3 regions of the Shewanella sp. MM_2022_3 genome follow, and region 3 is predicted to be linked to each of the others. Evidence: riboswitches for the same ligand, from Rfam matches in the RefSeq annotation. Region 3 holds a riboswitch; each other region holds the start of a gene.
What was found. A riboswitch is a leader RNA that binds a small molecule or an ion and turns the genes downstream of it on or off. The one in region 3 is predicted to bind lysine.

Region 1 (4,276 bases), on a different contig from region 3:
AAAAGAACAAGCGCAATTAGTGCTGTTTGGTAAGCAATCCATTGATGGTGATAATAACCAAACGGGCCAAATGTTTGCTGCATTAACGGATATGCCGCAAGCGACCTTTGCTTCAGCAATTAAAGTTGAAGGTAATTCACTTCAAGTTGCTCGTGAGATAGATGGTGGTATGCAAACCTTAAATCTACCATTGCCAGCTGTGGTGACTGCGGATTTACGTTTGAATGAGCCACGTTATGCCTCATTACCTAATATCATGAAAGCCAAACGTAAGCCATTAGACGTCCTGACGGTAGCTGATTTAGGTGTGACGCTCAAAGCGCATCAAACGGTGATCAAGGTAACGCCGCCTGCTGAACGTAAGGCCGGTATTATGGTTGCGTCGGTAGCAGAGCTGGTTGAAAAGTTAAAGAATGAAGCGAAGGTGATCTAAATGGCCATTTTAGTATTAGCAGAACACGATAATGCGGCGCTGAAACTGGATACCGCTAAAGTTGTCACCGCAGCTCGTGCGATCGGCGGTGATGTACATGTATTGGTGGTGGGCCATCAATGTGTTGCAGTGGTGCAAGCTGCTCAAGCTCTACAAGGTGTCGCGCAAATATTAGTCGCCGATAACAGTGCTTATGAAGCGCATTTAGCCGAAAACGTGGCTAAATTGCTGGTGGACTTAGCACCAAACTACAGCCATATTCTCGCAGCGGCATCGAGTGCGGGTAAAGACACGTTACCGCGTGTGGCAGCACTTTTAGATGTGGCGCAAATTTCGGAAGTGATTGGCGTGGTGAGTAGCGATACCTTTGTTCGCCCGATTTATGCGGGTAACGCCTTAGCGACAGTTCAAAGCCATGACGCTATCAAAGTGATGACAGTGCGTGCCAGTGCGTTCGATGCGGTTACACAGGGTAATAATGCTGCTGTGACTACCTTGGATAAAGTGTTTGAAGCCAAAGCTCAGTTTGTGTCTCAAGCGCTGACAGTTTCAGCACGTCCAGAGTTAGGAAATGCTGGCATTATCGTATCTGGTGGCCGTGGCATGGGCAGCGGTGAAAACTTCGGCATGTTAGAGCAACTGGCTGATAAGCTTGGTGCCGCAGTAGGTGCTTCGCGTGCGGCGGTTGACGCAGGCTTTGTTCCGAATGACTTGCAAGTCGGTCAAACTGGTAAAATTGTCGCACCTAACCTCTATATTGCAGTCGGTATTTCAGGCGCGATCCAACATTTAGCGGGAATGAAAGACGCTAAGGTGATTGTGGCTATCAACAAAGACCCTGAAGCGCCTATCTTCCAAGTTGCCGATTATGGCCTCGAAGCTGACCTGTTCGAAGCCGTTCCGCAGTTGATTGCAAGCTTAAGTTGATTTTATTTGTGAGCTAAGTCAAAGTAAGCGGCTTCGCGGTGGTAACTGCTTAGCCGCTTATGTTTTTATGAGCCTCACGCCCATGTATGGGCGTTCTTAGAAGTAGAGGCGCGCCAAATATCAGTAGTGATCAGTAGGGTGATTCCGTTGATCGTTCACGAAAGGATTTGGTGCCGAAGTAGTTTGATTTATCACGATCAACTGCTGGGGTTGTGTCTAATAGGTACAACACTGCCATAGTATTTCCAGATACGGATATTAGGAATAGTTACTATGGAGCGCTACTGATAGGACAGGTGATCTTGGGTATCTATTGCCTTTTCCCACCAGTTCAGTCGCCCTCCATTCGTATTTTGACGAAGAAATAATCAATGACTGTAGTTAGTTATGCCGATTCGGCGCTTTCTTTGCTCCCGCCTGTGGTTGCAATTGTATTGGCGATTTTTACTCGCCGAGTGCTTCTTTCCCTCGGTTTAGGAATTGTGATTGGAGTATTATTGCTCAATCAATTTTCTCCTGTGGCCAGCGGTGAGTTTTTATTTAACAGTGTAAAAGGACTTTTTTGGTCGGATGATGGCGTAAATTCTTGGAATTTATACATTCTCGGTTTCTTGATTGCATTGGGGATGATCACCGCTCTAATTACTGTGAGTGGTAGTGCACGGGCATTTGCTGATTGGGCAAGGTTACATATTCGTAATAAGCGCGATGCGAAATTACTGACCATGTTTTTAGGCTGTGTTGTTTTTATTGACGATTATTTCAATAGCTTAGTCGTTGGGTCTGTCGCAAGGCCTGTTACCGACCGTTACCATATTTCCCGCGCTAAGTTAGCTTATTTATTAGATTCTACCGCAGCACCAGTTTGTGTCATTTCACCGGTATCAAGTTGGGGCGCTTATATTATTGCGTTAATTGGCGGAATATTAACAGCACATGGTTTTGCGGACTCTGGTCATTTGAGTGTATTTATTCAAATGATCCCTATGAATTTCTACGCAATATTCTCTTTATTATTACTGCTTTGTGTGGCGTTTATGGGCTTAGATGTTGGCCCTATGCGTGAACATGAATTAAATGCCATGCGCGGTAATTTATACGATGAGACTAAAGGTTTACCGCCAGGTGCTAATGCTGATTTACCCGAAGCTGAAACAGGTAAAATCCTTGGGTTATTCCTACCTATCACAGTACTGGTATTTGCGACCCTGTATTTTATGATCGATAGCGGTGCTCAAGTATTAGCTAAAGAAGGCATTGAATTTAATATTATTTCTGCTTTCGAGAAAACCGATGTGAGTTCATCACTGTTCTTTGGTGCCCTGATTGGTTTAGCGGTTGCGCTGGTACTTAACTTAGTGCAAGGCGTTGAAAAATCAATGGTATTAAAAGGTGTAGTGCAGGGCGCTCGCTCTATGTTGCCTGCGATTTACATCTTGTTATTTGCTTGGACCATTGCAGGTGTGATCGGCCAGCTTGAAACCGGTAAGTTTATGGCTAGCCTAGCCACTGGGAATATTCCCTTTGCTTTCTTACCTGCATTAATGTTTGTGTTAGCGGGCCTGACTGCATTCTCTACAGGAACCAGTTGGGGTACGTTCGGGATTATGCTGCCGATTGCCGCCGATATGGCGATGGGCAGTCACACAGCTATGATGTTACCTATGCTGGCTTCGGTATTAGCGGGGGCGGTATTTGGTGATCATTGTTCACCGATTTCTGATACCACTATTTTGTCGTCGACGGGGGCCAGTTGCCATCATATCGACCACGTAGTGACGCAGCTTCCCTACGCCGTAATCGTTGCGCTGATCAGCATGATCGGCTACGTAGTGCTTGGCTTAACTGAATCGGTCAATGCAGGATTAGTGACTTGTAGCATATTGTTTGTATTGACGATTTTTGGTTTGCGCATTAAATCCAAAAGTACGGCTTTATAAGTCCGTGATTTAACTTCGCTCTTATCTTGAGAATGTAAAACAAATCAGCCAGCAACTATGCTGGCTGATTTTTATCTACTCAGTATCTAAAATTACTGAGTCTGATTGAGCCCACGGCGGTTGAGTAAACCTTCAGTGGTAGGCTCTTGGCCGCGGAAGTTCTTGTAAGCTTCCATTGGCGCAATACTGTTGCCCACTTCGCGAATGGTCTTACGGTATTTCATGCCGATCTCACGGTTTAGGCCGCCTTGGGTTTGCACATAGGCAAAGGCGTCAGCCGCTAAAATTTCACTCCACATATACGCGTAGTAACTTGCTGAGTAACCACCTGGGAAGGCGTGGGCAAAGTAAGTTGACTTATAACGTGGTGGTACGGCGGTGATATTTAAGCCGTGCTTTTTCAGCGCATTAGCCTCAAAGGTCGCTACATCTTGCAATGGTGCATCAGGGCTTAATGAGTGCCATTCCATATCCACTAGCGCCGCAGCCATATATTCTAACGTATCGAAGCCTTGGTTAAAGCTGCCGGATTTTAATAGTTTTTGCAGTAACTCATCAGGGATAGGCTTGCCTGTTTCGTAGTGCTTGGCGTAGTTGGCTAACACTTTAGGGTGGGCCGCCCAATCTTCTTCGAAAGTCGATGGAAATTCCACAAAGTCACGGGATACCGAAGTCCCAGAAAGACTTGGGTAAGTCACTTTGGAGAACATACCGTGGGTACCGTGGCCCATTTCGTGGAACATCGTGGTGACTTCGTTATAGCTGACGAAGGTAGGTTGGCCTTCAGGCGCCTTTTTAATGTTCATCACGTTAACTACGACAGGCTTAGTACCTTCGAGGAAGGATTGCCCTACAAACGAGCTCATCCATGCGCCACCGCGTTTACCTTCACGGGCAAAGTAATCAGCATAGAAAATCGCCATGCTTGAGCCATCGGCATCAAACATTTCATAGGCTTTCACATCTGGGTGGTATA
Region 2 (4,276 bases), on a different contig from region 3:
GAATCACTTACATCGGATTCTTATATTCATAAAATGTTGATACTTCCACTTACTGCTCTGTGCTTCAAAGGGAAGATCTTCACGGCTACACGTCAGGATGTATATAAGTGAACGTTTAAAGTGTAATACGATAAAACGTAACCAGTATCAACTTCGATAAGCAATAGTTAAAAATAGTTCCTTAACTATTGTTTTTTTTAAAATGTTTAAATGATAAATCAAATGTAGAACACATTTTAAAAGATGTCTGGCCAGCATAAGGTGATTTCGCAGAGGAATCTAACAAACCCTTGTCAAGATTAAGCAAACTTAATGTTATCTGCTTAACTGGCCAATGACGACATTGTACTCGTTTTAGGCATTTGTTAACAAATGAAATGTTAACAAATTTCAGGCTGAGACGCTGATTTACCATGATATTTACTTTAGTCATTGATTAGTATAACTAATGTATTTTTAATTCTTGTGAGCCAGTTCACGCCTCTTTGGATTTTTTAGGCTCTCTGTTAAACTAGCGCGGGTTCATTTTTCGACTAGACTACCAATGGACAACATGACTCAAGATTTGTGGCAGCATTATCAAACGCCGTTGTTTTTGCTTACTCAAGCATTATCCTGTGATTTTTCCTTTGCTGTAATTACCGCCCATAATCCCGCTTCAACCCTCCTCACTCCCAGCCAAAACCGATTACTCGACCGCCAACTTCTACGTGAAATTGAATTATTAGGCAGTCCCTATCGTGCACTGATTGGGGCATCGCCAGATTTATCCCATATGGAGAAGAGCTGGGCCGTGTTTATTGATCGCAGCATGGCCTTGCAGTTGGGAAAAAAGTTTAATCAATACGCTATCTACATGGTGGAACAGGGCGAGGTGAGTTTAGTGCCTTGTACTTTAGCCGGGCAAACAGAGGTGTGTTTAGGTCGATTTAACGACTATGTGCGTTTGGTTTATGAGCTACCGGACTTGGTCACCTAACCGCGATTGACGCTTTTAATCGCTCCTCTGGCTAAGCTTTGCTGCTCTCACGGCAAGGCTAGTTTGTTTTTCTTCTTTGCTAGATCTGATTGATTTTTCCCTATTCTCATTTGGCATGAGTCGCAAACGTTTTAAATTCCCATTGTTTTTAAATGCGTTTATTGAATTTGTATATAGTGTGTGAAATTAGCATTGACTTCATTAGGGGTTTATTGCTACTTTTTTCGTCCCTTTCCGGCGGAAAGGAACAGAAGAGGAGCGTTAACTAGGTAGTCAGTCAGAGGAGCACAAACTCCAGCGATGATTGATGAGGGAGATTAACGCCGAGGCATAGATATGGTTGCTGCATGTTTATGTCGGTCGCTTAGGCTGAATCCTAACGATTGTCACCTGTAATTGGTGGAGAGCTTCTGGTGACGATTGCTGTTTCCCTTCTATTGGGGTGCGTATCATTGAGCACCAGGCTCTTCGAACGAAGTTAGTTCGGAGCGTAATCATGTTAGTTAATCAATATCTTATCCTAGTTTGTGCCGTGTCTTCTGCTTCTGCGGAGGTGCGCTAATGTCCCTTGTTGTCGCAAAATTTGGTGGTACTTCAGTCGCTGATTACGGTGCAATGAATCGCTGCGCCGATATCGTACTGAGCAATCCCGATTGCCGTTTAGTGGTGGTTAGCGCCTCCAGTGGCGTGACGAACCTGTTGGTTGAACTGACCCAAGAGTCAATAAACGACGATGGTCGCTTACAACGATTAAAGCAAATTGCGCAGATTCAATACGCTATCTTAGATAAACTGGGTCGCCCTAACGATGTTGCTGCCGCATTAGATAAGCTGTTAAGCCGTATGGCGGTATTAAGCGAAGCGCTGGCGTCCCAGCGCAGTAAGGCCACCATGGATGAGTTATTGTCCCTTGGCGAGCAGTGTTCGTCGGCATTATTTGCGGCGGTATTGCGGGAAAAAGGCGCTAACTCGAGTGCCTTTGATGTGCGCCGTGTGCTGCGAACCGACAGCCATTTTGGCCGCGCCGAGCCACAGGTTGAGCAAATTGCCTCTCTCTCTCGTGAGCATTTACTGCCGCTGTTATCTGAACAAGTGATTGTGACTCAAGGCTTTATTGGTTCAGATGAGGCGGGACAAACCACTACGCTTGGCCGTGGCGGTAGCGACTATTCTGCGGCACTGTTAGCCGAAGCCTTAAAAGCCTCTGCGGTTGAGATTTGGACCGATGTGGCCGGGATTTACACGACCGATCCGCGCCTCGCGCCAAACGCCCATCCGATTGCCGAAATCAGTTTTAACGAAGCCGCTGAAATGGCGACCTTCGGTGCCAAAGTATTACATCCTGCGACGATTCTTCCGGCCGTGCGCCAACAAATTCAAGTGTTTGTCGGTTCAAGCAAGGAGCCTGAAAGGGGTGGCACTTGGATCCGCCATCAGGTTGAAGATGCACCCGTGTTCCGCGCGGTGGCGCTGCGCCGCGACCAGACGCTACTCAATCTGCACAGCCTACAAATGCTGCATGCACAGGGCTTCTTGGCTGAAACCTTTGCCACATTGGCAAGACACAAGATCAGTGTGGATTTGATCACTACCTCCGAAGTTAACGTATCGCTCACTCTAGATAAAACCGGCTCCGATTCAAGCGGGCAAGGTTTATTAAGTGAAGCGTTGCTGCAAGAATTATCGCAACATTGCCGCGTGCGCGTGGAGGATGGTTTAGCATTGGTGGCGATTATCGGTAATCGTATCGCTACGACTGCGGGTATTTGTCGCCGCGTGTTTGAAGTGCTCGAACCCCATAATGTGCGGATGATCTGCCAAGGTGCCAGCCCGCATAACTTGTGTGTGTTAGTAGCCGAATCCGAAGCGGCACAAGTGGTTAAAGCGTTGCACGAAAATTTGTTTGAAGGCGTTTAGTATGTTGCCGACAACATCGTCTCTGCAAATTGGGGAGCTTGCCGCAGGGCAGGCTCTGACGCTGCCGATTTATCACTTCAAGCCAAGTGGTCACGTATCTGGCCCTAAAGTGTATATTCAGGCTAATGTCCATGGCGCTGAGGTGCAAGGCAATGCGGTGATTTATCAATTGATGAAACAGTTGGAAAATTGCCACATCTTAGGTGAGATTACCTTAGTGCCCTTGGCTAATCCGCTGGGGATTAATCAAAAAAGCGGTGAGTTTACATTGGGGCGTTTTGACCCTATCACTGGCGTAAACTGGAATCGTGAGTACTTAAATCACGCGATAGATTTACCCGCTTGGTACAGCGAGCATGCCGAGCTTAGCGATAGCGAACTTATTCAAGCATATCGCAGCACCTTGATTGAAGCTTGCCAGCAGCGGTTACGTAATGATTGGGGTGTGACCACGGGCCACAGATTGGCGGTTAGCTTACAGGCTATGGCCCATGCGGCGGATATAGTGCTCGATCTGCATACTGGGCCTAAATCCTGTAAACATTTGTATTGCCCTGAATATGATATTGCCGCGGCGCAGTTTTTCACGATTCCTTACACACTGGTGATCCCCAATAGTTTTGGTGGCGCAATGGATGAGGCGGCATTTTGTCCTTGGTGGCAATTGAGTGAAGTGGCAAAAGCGCAGGGGCGGGATCTCAATATCGCCGTTTCAGCTTTTACCTTGGAACTGGCGAGCCAAGAACGCATTTGCCTTGAGGATGCTTTAGTCGATGCTAAAGGCATTTTGGCCTATTTAAGCCATCGAGGGGTGATTGCCGAGCAAGTGGAACCCGTTAATATGCCGCGTTTTGGCTGTTATCTTAAGGATTACAAAAAGTACCATGCGCCTATGGCGGGCTTGGTGGAATATGTGGCGCCCGTGGGAGAGCCGCTTGCAGCGGGTGAGACCTTAGTCAATCTGCTGCGACTCGACTTATATGGCAGTGCGCAGGAGCTGACGGCACTCAGTTTGCCGCAGGATTGTGTGCCTATACTCCATTTTGCCTCGGCGTCGGTGCATCAAGGCACAGAGCTCTATAAAGTCATGACCAACCTGTTTGAATTGCCGTATTAACGGCAATCTGCAAAACAAAACGCCAATCTCGAGATTGGCGTTTTTTATTACAGTCTACAACCACTTAAAGCGATAGAAGAGCGCCATTTGCAGGGCAACCAGCGATATTAAAATGCCGCAGAAGGTCGCAAAAGCCCATGCGTTATCCGCACCGGGAATACCGCCGATATTGACCCCAAGCAAACCGGTTAAAAAGCCTAGAGGCAAGAAAATTGCCGAGACTAAGGATAAGAAATACAAGCGCTTGTTTAGCTGCTCCGATT
Region 3 (4,276 bases):
ACCGCTATAGCTGATACTGAAAAAAAAGATAAAATCACTAATATACTTCTATACATACAGACACCTCACCCAACATCAGTATAATTATTAGTTAATCAACATACTCACGTAAAAATCATCAATTCCAACGGATAAAATCAAAAAGATCGGACAGGCACTTTTTATGCTTTAACAATCGACCAATAACACCTGAGCCGAAGGAATACACCATCCCCTCGGAGTTGCCGCAGGGCATTTGCGTTCGTTGCGTGAGCGAGGCATGGATGCCGAGATAGCGCCAGTCGAATCAGGGACGAGCGTCTGACGCGATAGCATAAGAACGCTTAATGCCCAAGGGGCTTTCAACTCCGTTAGGGGGCGGCAAGGGAGATCCAAGAGGGAATTGCTGTTGATCCCCTCTTGGTCGGGTGTGGGTTGAAGACCCACGACCTTGATTCACCTCGGCCGAAAGGCCGCTAAATAACCAGTTCACTACTTTGTGAACCGACAAAAATCTTTCCATGGCTACCGCACTTGGCTAACACCCATTAGCCAAGGGATTACACTGCTGTAATGCTTTTATAGAATCTAGAATCTAGCATCTAGCATCTAGCATCTAGCATCTAGCATCTAGCATCTAGCATCTAGCATCTAGCATCTAGCATCTAGCATCTAGCATCTAGCATCTAGCATCTAGAGACTTATCGCATATTGTTCAGGAGGTGTTCTCGCGAAATAAAGATACATCTTCCTGATGCAAGTGAACTGAATCGAGGTCACGATTAAGTTTCATCCTTGTTAAAAACCTAAGATAACGTTCTGTTTAACATCTGTCTACCACTTTCACATTACAAATTAGATAGTTAAGTGATGACTTAAGTTTATTTGAATGGATGCAGGCTTACTCAAGCCCACAAAAAACCAAGGGGCCCGTGGGCCCCTGGTTGATAGCGTGTAAAAGTGCCTTATGCCGTAGCTAACAAAGGCTGATTTTTCGTTTTACGCAGATGATAAGCAGTGAAGAGCACAAACCACAGGGCGCTTACGGCGAATCCAGCTAAGGTTGAATGCATAATCCCCATGGCCAAATAGCCTAAGGTGGCGCCAAAGGCGATGGCTAAGGCATAGGGTAGCTGGGTCATCACATGGTCAATATGGTGGCAACCTGCCCCCGTGGCCGACAAAATACTGGTGCTGGAAATCGGCGAGCTATGATCGCCAAACACTGAGCCCGCAAGCACTGCGGCAAGCATTGGCAGCATTAACGCGATATCGCTGGCAGCGGCCATGTCGCCGGCCAGTGGCAACATAATACCAAAGGTGCCCCAACTGGTTCCGGTGGCAAATGCCATGGCGCAGGACAACACAAACACCACCGCAGGCAACACTTCCATTGGTAAGTTACCGTTGGCGAGGGAGGCCAGATATTTGCCTGTCTCAACATCGCGAACAACCGCACCAATCGCCCAGGCAAACAGCAAAATATTAATGGCGGGTAACATGGCCATCACGCCTTGCGGGGCGGCTTTAAGCCAGTTTTTAGCGCCCAATTTTAACCGCAGCGCAAGCAGAATTGACACCGCCAAGCTGCACAGCGCGCCATACACTAGCGAGGAGCCCACATTGGTGTTTTCAAAGGAGCCAAGTACGCTAAATGGCAGCCCTTTTTCATCCAATACTGCCGCACCAGAGGAAATCATAAAATACACGGTCGCGCCGGTGAGGGTTAGGATCGGCAATACCATATCGATCATGCCACCGTTACTTTCTTCAGGGCTTTCCATATCTAAGCCGATTGGACGAGGCTTAGACGGATCCCAAAGCTTCCCCTCCAGCGCCCATGCTTCATGTTTACGCATCGGGCCGATATCCATTTGAAAGATAATCACCACCAGCACCATCAACAGGGTAAACACGGCATACAGATTCATCGGGATCATCTCAACAAAGGCTGAGATTGGACTTTGCTCGCTAATGCCGTGGGCGGCCATAATGCCACCGATAAGCGCGATAATATAAGCGCCCCAAGAAGAGATGGGCATCAATACGCACACGGGCGCAGCGGTAGAATCTAAAAGATAAGCCAGTTTAGCGCGGGAGATTTGAAAGCGATCAGTCACCGGACGGCAAATGGCGCCAACCGACAAACTATGAAAAAAGTCGTCAATAAAAAACGCAAACACCATCACGCCAGTTAAGCCTTTCGCGCCGCGACGGGTCTTAGCGCGCTTAGCTGCCCACTCGGCAAAGGCGCGGGTGGCGCCAGAAACCGTCATCAGACTAATGAGTCCGCCAAGCAACAACATAAACAGCAACATATTGATATTGTCGCGATTAAGTGCGCCATCGACCCAAAAAATCTTCAGCACGGTATTGAACATATAGTGCAATGAATCAAGGGGAGAAAACTGATTGAGCAACAAACTGCCGGCCACAATCCCTACGCCAAGGGATAACAGTACGCGACGTGTGATGATCGCCAAGGCGACGGCTAACAAAGGGGGAAGTACTGACCAACCTGAGTCAGCAAAATGACTAATGTCCATGATCTCTTTTCACCAAAAAACGGGTGGAGATCTACCGAGAGGATAAAGAAACAAAACCTATAGGGAGGTATTACTCCTCAGCCCCTTCAGGTAGCGCTCCATAGTGGATGACTATGGCAGTCTTGCACCTATTTGATGCAAAACCAGCAGCTCGGTTTGATGACCTGGCTACTTCGGCGCTGACTCCTTTCCTTGTACATCTGCGGCATCACCCTCCGCACAAGTAGTCATAGGCAGCGCGCCTCTACTTAAAGGTATTCGAGCGGGCATTCTAGCGAGATGGGAACTGATAGCAAGTATTTTGATCCCACTCGCGTATAAAACAATGAATCACCTACAAGTTGGTAACACAAGAAACATCCACCTTTCAAGCGTTGCAATAGCGCCAAATGGACTTATACGAGTAAATGTTTACCAAAAAAATCTAAGGTTCTTGTCCATGCGAGCTCAGCCGTTTGCTCATCATAACGGGCGGTGGAATCGTTATGGAAACCGTGATTCACATTCGGATAAAGGTAGGCAATATACTCGGCTTTATTGGCCTTTAATTGGGTTTCATACTCGGCCCATGTATCGTTAATCCGTTGATCTAATGCGGCAAATTGCAACATCAACGGGCCTTTCACGCGGCTACGCAGCTCAGTTGCTGCGGGTGTGCCATAAAAAGGCACGCCTGCCGCAAGCTCATCGGGAATGGTGGCGGCGAGCATATTGACGATATAACCACCAAAGCAGAAACCGACGGCACCGAGTTTGCCATTACTCTGCGGGTGCGCCCTTAAAAAATGCGCGGCGGCGATAAAGTCCTGCTCGATTTTAGCTCTATCAAGGCTCGCTTGCATGGCGCGGCCCGCATCATCATTACCAGGATATCCACCAAGGCTGTAAAGCGCATCGGGGGCAAAGACGATATAACCCTTGGCCGCTAAGCGGCGGGCCACATCTTCGATATAGGGATTTAAGCCTCGGTTCTCGTGCACCACCAATACCACAGGGGCTTTTTTACTGAGATCTAAGGTCTTAGGATCGCCCGCCTTTTGGCCTGGGATCAGCAACGCGTTTGGCAAGACTAAATAACCGCGACCTTCACCATAACCATCGGGGGATGGAAATTTCACATAACTGGCTTGAATGCTGGGATCGTTAAAGGAGACTTGCTCGGCTAAGGCGTAATTAGGCATTAGTGCGCCCGTCAGCGTGGTCATGGTAAAACCCAGTGCCACTAGGCCCGCAAGGCGAGCCATAAACTCACGGCGGTCGATAATGCCGTGGGCATATTCGTCATACCAGTCAAAGGCTTCCTGAGGAATGACAGGGAAAGGTGGTGTGGTTAGTTCTGGCTTATGATCTGGGCTCATCGTTCTTTCTCCATTTAACAAGCTAACCACTGGTTTATATTCCCTAGCTTGTGAGTTATCTAGCGGCCTTACCAAGAGTAAAGGATGAGAGCTTATCAGGGCAATTAGCTTTGTGCCGCCTATTTAATAATTCTCCACTCATCAATAGCCAATTTATGGTTGATCATGCGCCCAAATTGGCGTGAGCTTTTTATTCCCTAGGGGCATTTTTGTGTATAATGTCGCCAAACAACATACTAATATCATTACATTTCAATAACATAAGTTACTAATGGAGTTCAAATGGCTATAGGGATATGCAGGGTACTTTGTACCACTGTCACGCTCACGCTTGGGTTAACGGCTTGCGATAATCAGGTTTCTGATAAGTCAGCAAGTATTCCCGCTTCGCGC

Region 1: it holds a riboswitch for lysine, as region 3 does, so the genes downstream of both, MMG82_RS17610 (Na+/H+ antiporter NhaC family protein) here and MMG82_RS20015 (Na+/H+ antiporter NhaC family protein) in region 3, are expected to answer to the same signal.
Region 2: it holds a riboswitch for lysine, as region 3 does, so the genes downstream of both, lysC (lysine-sensitive aspartokinase 3) here and MMG82_RS20015 (Na+/H+ antiporter NhaC family protein) in region 3, are expected to answer to the same signal.

The regions. Positions count from the first base shown of each region.
Region 1 covers NZ_JAKZGV010000047.1:25,523-29,798, forward strand. The annotation lists gene MMG82_RS17600 (electron transfer flavoprotein subunit beta/FixA family protein) at 1-433, shown strand, start outside; gene MMG82_RS17605 (FAD-binding protein) at 434-1,360, shown strand; lysine riboswitch at 1,456-1,652, shown strand; gene MMG82_RS17610 (Na+/H+ antiporter NhaC family protein) at 1,732-3,300, shown strand; gene MMG82_RS17615 (M3 family metallopeptidase) at 3,393-4,276, opposite strand, start outside.
Region 2 covers NZ_JAKZGV010000001.1:49,456-53,731, reverse strand. The annotation lists gene MMG82_RS00280 (DUF3293 domain-containing protein) at 545-979, shown strand; lysine riboswitch at 1,223-1,397, shown strand; gene lysC (lysine-sensitive aspartokinase 3) at 1,541-2,896, shown strand; gene MMG82_RS00270 (succinylglutamate desuccinylase/aspartoacylase family protein) at 2,898-4,013, shown strand; gene MMG82_RS00265 (zinc transporter ZntB) at 4,068-4,276, opposite strand, start outside.
Region 3 covers NZ_JAKZGV010000068.1:80-4,355, forward strand. The annotation lists gene MMG82_RS20015 (Na+/H+ antiporter NhaC family protein) at 945-2,525, opposite strand; lysine riboswitch at 2,609-2,780, opposite strand; gene MMG82_RS20020 (dienelactone hydrolase family protein) at 2,921-3,883, opposite strand; gene MMG82_RS20025 (hypothetical protein) at 4,166-4,276, shown strand, end outside.